2 regions of the Sodalis sp. RH20 genome follow, and region 2 is predicted to be linked to the other one. Evidence: predicted binding sites of a transcription regulator. Region 2 holds the regulator's gene; the other holds the start of a gene.
The links. Region 2 encodes Fur, which represses iron uptake genes when iron is present. Its sites were predicted from a motif close to ATAATAATGAGAACNACTATCAA; they were not measured.

Region 1 (3,409 bases), 1.2 Mb from region 2:
GCAATATCAGCAGCAGGCCGACGGCCAGCCGGGGCAGCAGGAACTGTACCCTGCTCCAATCCTGCTGGTTGAGCATGCCGCTGCTCCAGAGAAAAAGGGTTTGCAGCCGCTCATAGTTAAGCAGCGCCAGCAGGCTTTTGGCCGCCCCGCAGTAAAGCCCCAGGACCAATCCCGCCAGAATCAGGGTGACCGGCGACAACCGGCGCCCCCAGGAAACGCCGAACACCAGGCCGCCCACCGCCAGCGCGCCGGCTATCGTCGCCAGTTGGCGGGTCGCCTCGTCGCCCGGCAACGCCAGGAGGGTCGCCACCGTGAGCCCCAGTTGCGCGCCCGCCGACACCCCGAGCGTGGTGGGTTCGGCCAGCGGATTGCGCAGTATTTGCTGGAACACCACCCCCACCAGCCCCAGCCCGGCGCCCACCAGCAGCGAGAGCGCGGTGCGCGGCAGCAGGCTGTAGTGAAACAGCATTTGATCAATACTGCCGGTATCGGGATGGCACGCCGCCCGCCACCATAAACCGGGCGCGAGCTGAAGGGTTAAATTAAATACCGCAAGCGACAGCGCGGCAAGCGACAACGCCAGGACCAATGCGGCGGATAAGCGCGGAACGCGTTTACTCATGCCCGTGGCTCCATCGCCTGCCCGAGCATCCGGCAAAAGCGCATGGCGGCAAGGGTGGCGCCGAAAAACCACACCGCGGGCAGCACCCGCAGCTGTTTTTGCCGGACAAAAGGCAGCGTTTGCCAAAGCGTGGAACCGGCCACTTCCGCCAGGGGATCCTGGGCGCCGCGATGAAAACACAGCGCCCTGACGCCCCGGAACTGCGCCAGCCGCTCAAGGCCCACCGTTGCGCTGCCCCAGACATTTTCCTCGCCGTCCCAGGCGTTCGCCACCCCCACCCGATCCAGCACATCCTGGAGCAGGCTGTTTTTGCCGATAACCATGATGCGGCGGCTGTCGATAAAGGAAAACAGCAAGACGGGGGGAAGCGGAAGGGATCCAGACGCCAGCCGCTGCCGGGTCTGGTCCAGTTGCCGGTCGAGATCGGCCATATGTCGTTGCGCCCGATCCGGCATCCCCAGGCGCCCGGCCAGGGCGACGATATCCTGGCTGGCCACGGCCAAAGGCCGATCGCCTTGCCGGCTAAAACGGAAGGTCATGGTGGGCGCAATGGACGCGACGCTTGCAGGCGCCGGGCCAAAACCCTCCGATAGCAGGATCAGCGAGGGCGCCAGGCGCTGCATCGCTTCCATATTCGGTTCGTTGCGCAGCCCCACGTCCAGCACCGACGGCGGCAGCGCCGGCTCCGCCACCCAGCTGCGGTAATTCGGCGCGTCGGCAATGGCCATCGGCGTCACGCCAAGGGCCAGCAGCAGCTCCGCCGGGCGCCACTCCAGCGCGATAATACGTGCCGCATCGGGTATGGGCGCGGCGGCGGCGCGGCGGGAAAACCACCAGGGCAACACGGCCATCGCCTGTAAAAGACGTCGGCGATAGGCATCATGAGTCTGCATAAATTTTAAATATTAATAGTTATCATTCTGATTTTGATCGCCTATTATGCGCATTCGGAGAGAGACCGCAAGCCGCCCGCCTGCCGGAAGCTCTTTGCCTTGTCCTTAATCAATAGTCCCGATCGATACAGGAAGCGTATGAAGCCTGACGCAGCAGCACCCACCCCCGGATGCGCCATTGATATCAACGGCAGTTTTCTCTTCTCCGTTCCCAGCGGCGGAACGGGCTATTCGGCGGCGGATTTATGCGCGCCGGAAACGGCGCTGGCGCTACTGGAGCCGTTCCTGCGGCTGAACGAAGGGGGCGACCGGGCGGCGGTGATCTCCATGTGGTCGCAGTGGTATTTTGCCCTGCTGCTGGCGCCCTGGACAAGGATCGCGCTGCTGCATGACTGGCGGCTGCCGGCGGATCCGCGCGCGATTCAATTTACCCAGGGAGCGCAATCCGCCGTGCCGGAAAAATTTATCCTGGCCGATCGCGGCGCAAAAATCGCCGGCGGCGTCGCCATCCCCGCGCTGTTCGGGCAGTTGGTGGAGACGCATGTGCTGCCGGTTTGCCGGACCTTCGGCCAGTTGGCCGGCATCAGGCCGGGCCTGTTCTGGAACAACGCCGCCATCCGCGTCGCCCACGGCATCGATATGGCCGCGGAACAAGGCGCCGATACCGGGGAAGCCAGGGCGTTTCTCGCCACCAAAACCCTGACGGACGGCGCGCCCAACCGGCTGTATCAGCCGGTACGGGTGGTGGAGCACGACGCCGGCCCGAAAATCATCCGCCGGCTGTGCTGCCTGCGCTATAAGCTCAGCGGCCTGGAATATTGCCCGAGCTGCCCGCTGTTGGTGGCGCAAGAGCGTAAATGCCGGCATCGGGAACAGCAGGGCTAAGCGTTCGCCACTGCGGGCATGACGCCGGGCAAGACGTATTTCTCCGCGCCCCAGGCCTCGCACCGGCGGCCGCTCGCGCCGCGGGTACTCCCGCCGCATAAACGGCTCCCCGCACGGTGCCTTGCCCGGGCGGCGATCAGAGCAGTTCCATCACGCGCCGGGTTTCTTCGACACCCACCTGCCAGAGGGCCAGCATCTCCTCGTCGGCGCGCTGATAATACCCGCCGTAGTTGCCGTCGCCCAGCATCGCGCGGGCCTTGGCCGGATTGAGCTTGCGAAAGCCGACCAGATCGAGCATCGGTTTTTGCCGGTCCGGCTGGGCGACGCCCGCCAGCCGGGTCCAGGGGAAATTTTCCATCCATGAGGCATGCGAGGCCACCGGATCGGTTTGCTGTACCTTTGCCCAGGTGAGCGGCGCGCACCACCAGTTATGCAGCTGTACCATCACCTCGGGATTGGCCACCATCCATTCGCTGATAATATGCTGCGCCGGCATATTACCGCCGTGGCCGTTAACCAGCAGAACGCGCTTAAAGCCCTGCCGTTTCAGATTATCGAGAATATCGTACAGCAGCCGGAGGTAAGTGCCGACCCGCAGGCTGATGGTGCCGGGAAAATCGCTGAACGCCGGCGTCATGCCGAACGGCATTACCGGGAATACCGGTATGCCCAGCGGCTCGGCCGCCTCGACGGCGACCTTTTCGGCCAGGATGGAATCCACCGACAGGCTGAGAAACGCATGCTGCTCCGTACTGCCCAGCGGCACCACCACCCGATCGTCCCGGCCCAGGTATTCTTCCAACTGCTGCCAATTCATTTCACTGATTTTCATGATATTTCCTTCAATCCGGTCACGGAGGGCACATCCGGCGTCAGCAGCGGCATCACCACACGCCTGATATCGCCGCTGTCAGGAATATGCCGGTATTCAAACGCCTGTTGGCCAGGAGATAAGGCGTCCTGTAACGCCTCGGCGCCGGTGGCGTAGACCAGCACATCGGCATGCGCC
Region 2 (3,409 bases):
CAAAATACGGGCCGAAGCGTTTCTGCCTAATAACGGCGTTTCCGGCGCCGGTGAACAAATATTAAAATCAGCCAGCTGGGCTATGGGGGAATTGCTGCTATGGGTAATACAAATGATCTTGGCCCCATTATCCTTGGCAATCGACACCACCCGTTTCAGATCGCTGGTGCGGCCCGAATGGGATACCACCAACGCCACATCGCCCGGTTGCAACAGGGAGGCCGACATCATCATCAAATGCGCGTCCAGGTAGGCATTGCAACGCAAGCCGATTTTCAGGAATTTATGCTGCACGTCCGCGCAAATGGAATTAGAGCCGCCGACGCCGTACAGCTCGCGCTGATGGCCGGCAAAAAAGCATTGGGCCGCCTGCTGGATGACGTTGGCGTCGACTATCGCCTGGCCTTCGACAATGGTGCGTACGGTCAGGTTAAACACTTTGTTGACCACATCCTCCGGGCTGTCGGTGGGCGAGAGTTCGGCGGTGATATCATGGTCGGCATGATCGAAATACTCGACGATGGCGCTGCGCAGCTGGCGAAAGCCGCTGAAACCGAGAATTTTCGACACCTTGACAATCATGGCTTCCGACAGGCCCAGACTCAGGGCCACCTCTTTGATCCCCGAGACGTCGGTGAGGTTGCCGGGAGATAAAAACCACTCCACTATCCGGCTTTCGTTTTCAGTCATGCCTTCTTGTTTAATACGAATATAAGGAGCAATGCCTATGCCGCGCGGCATATCGTTTTGCAGTTCCGCATCATTCATCTGGACTATCTCTGGTGATTAACATTGCCTGTCACTATATCACCATGGCGAAAGTTTAAAATCTGCTGCGAACTTCACGTTTTTTATTAATTTATAAATTAACTTTTTGTGTAAAAATCGAGTCATCGATCCGGGTTAATTTCAGGAAGGTATTTTTGGCTATATTAATTCAATAAAATCATATAATTAAAATGTATCTTTTGTTGTCGCTTACTGCTGACAGCGAAAAATAGCTTTATCATCAGATTCACAGAATAATTTACCCGGTGAAAAAATCGCAATAAAAACGCTGTCGTTTCAATGGATTACGCAAATTAGCCCAAAATAGCGTCCCAGGGCCTCTATTTATTCTTTATTTATTTTTATTTTCTGTGAAGTTTTCTGGAGTTTGCCGGCGGTGAGCACGGCGGTGATTGGCGGATACGACGCTTGTCGACGCGCTTCGGGAAGGAAACGTTACCAGGGAAGGGGACGGGCGGCGTTTAGCCTCATTGAAAAAAAATCGTTGCAGGGTGAGAAAGCGGCGCGATAACAGCCGCTTTGGAGAAACGGACCGCGCCGCGGTTATTCTTTTACGCCGTTGAGCATATCGGCGTGATCGTGCAGCGTTTCGTCTTCGCGGCAGTTGCCGATTTCACAATGCCCATACAGATATAAGCTATGGTTGGTCAGCTTGATATTGTGCCTTTTGGCAATATCACGCTGGCGCGCTTCGATGAACTCGTCGCGAAATTCGATAACCTTGCCGCAGTCCAGACAGATCAGGTGGTCATGATGATACTGTTGCGTCAGTTCAAAAACGGATTTGCCGCCTTCAAAATTGTGGCGGGTTACGATACCGGCGTCGTCAAATTGGTTTAGCACGCGATATACCGTGGCCAGGCCGATTTCCTCACCCATATCGATCAGTTTTTTGTACAGATCTTCCGCACTGACGTGATGGCATTCCGGATCTTGCAACACTTCCAGAATCTTCAGTCTGGGAAGGGTGACTTTCAGGCCGGCCTTCTTCAATGCAATATTATTGTCAGTCATGCGGGTTTAGTCCTGTTACTTTGATAATCTGATTGTAGGCTAACTTAGCCTATAACATCGGTCGGCCCGAAAAATGTGACGCCGTCTCATTATAAGACTGCCTGTCCAAAATGAAAACCGCGCCTTGTTAACAACTATAGCCCGTTTCAGGGGGCGAATTCTGCAACATTTTGCTAAAAAGGGTGGAACCGCTGCGCTATTGTACCGCGTTGTGGATAAAAGTTAAAAACTTGTATCTATTAATTTGAAAGGATTTAGTTATCAGTGAGGTTGGCGGCGCCGTCCCGACGCCATGACGGCAACCGATTCCCTTGCCGGGCGCCGCGGCGGCGGCACCCTCCCGCACGGCTTGACTTTAGCTGAGCTGCAATTCAGCGCTGATTTGCTTCACCCAGCCGTCCACGCGTTCATTGGTCAGCTCGGGCTGGCGGTCTTCGTCAATGGCCAGGCCGATGAAGTGATTGTCGTCCGCCAGTCCTTTCGACGCTTCGAAATGGTAGCCGGCGGTGGGCCAGTGACCGACGATGGTCGCGCCGTTGGGCTCGATAATGTCGCGAATGGTGCCCATGGCGTCACAGAAATATTCGGCGTAATCCTCCTGATCGCCACAGCCGAACAGCGCCACTTTTTTGCCGGAGAAATCTATTTCTTCCAGGGTGGGGAAAAAATCATCCCAGTCACATTGCGCTTCGCCGTAATACCAGGTCGGGATGCCGAGCAGCAGGGTGTCGAACCGCGCCAGGTCTTCTTTACTGCTTTTGGCAATGTCATGAACTTCGGCAACATCCGCACCCAGTTGCTTCTGAATCATTTTGGCAATATTTTCGGTATTGCCGGTGTCACTGCCAAAAAAAATGCCTACAGTTGCCATGAATTTGAAAACCTCTTAAATATTATGGATATGTTCCGTAACAGAATCAGCGATGCTCTGCGGCAATCATAGCAGACCCTAATGCGGGGAGAAACTCGCCGGCCGGGTTTTGTCGCAAATTTGCCCCGTTCGCGGCCTTGGGCCCTGGACGGGATGGCGCTTTACCGGGCCGGCAAGTTTACTCCGGATGCGGATCCGCGCCTTGTTGCCGTTCAAGCTCGGCCAGTAAAATCAATTCGATCAGCTCGCTGCGCGACAGGTTTTGCCGGTAGGCCAGCTCATTTAACGCATCCACCGCCTCGGCGTTGATTTTCAGCTCCACCCGGCGCAGGCCGCGCTTTTTATCCCGGCGCAGCTGGTTACGCTTGTTGATGCGCAACTGCTCATCGCGGGACAGGGGGTTCGTCTTCGGTCTTCCCGGGCGCCGCTCATCGATAAATAAATCCAGGGTGGTGCGGTCCGTTTGTTCTTTTGCCATAGGTCATGAAGGGATTGTGCATCAAGAAGCAGGCGGGCAAACCCCGGCCGGCGGCGTGGCTGGCTACGCCGTCGGACGCGCATCGCCCGTAACGTTATGTTTTATGTACGCCGGGGCTGCCATAAAACACAGCGGGCCATGTTACCCCAGCCCGGTAGCAAACGACAATATTAAACTCGCGGGCGCTAATCCCGGCGGCGGCCCGGTCTATTCTTCCAGGAAACGGGCCAGGGCGCGCATGACCGCCGCGGGTTTTT

Region 1: fhuF (siderophore-iron reductase FhuF) is a predicted target of Fur. The motif match lies at 1,525-1,547, and genes of this name have one in related genera.

Annotation. Positions count from the first base shown of each region.
Region 1 covers NZ_CP178733.1:4,383,702-4,387,110, forward strand. The annotation lists gene fhuB (Fe(3+)-hydroxamate ABC transporter permease FhuB) at 1-622, opposite strand, end outside; gene fhuD (Fe(3+)-hydroxamate ABC transporter substrate-binding protein FhuD) at 619-1,515, opposite strand; gene fhuF (siderophore-iron reductase FhuF) at 1,654-2,400, shown strand; gene ACL2XM_RS20020 (creatininase family protein) at 2,537-3,232, opposite strand; gene ACL2XM_RS20025 (GntR family transcriptional regulator) at 3,229-3,409, opposite strand, start outside.
Region 2 covers NZ_CP178733.1:3,219,360-3,222,768, reverse strand. The annotation lists gene alsR (transcriptional repressor AlsR) at 1-768, opposite strand, end outside; gene fur (ferric iron uptake transcriptional regulator) at 1,333-1,803, opposite strand; gene fldA (flavodoxin FldA) at 2,159-2,674, opposite strand; gene ybfE (LexA regulated protein) at 2,853-3,152, opposite strand; gene ACL2XM_RS14875 (alpha/beta fold hydrolase) at 3,360-3,409, opposite strand, start outside.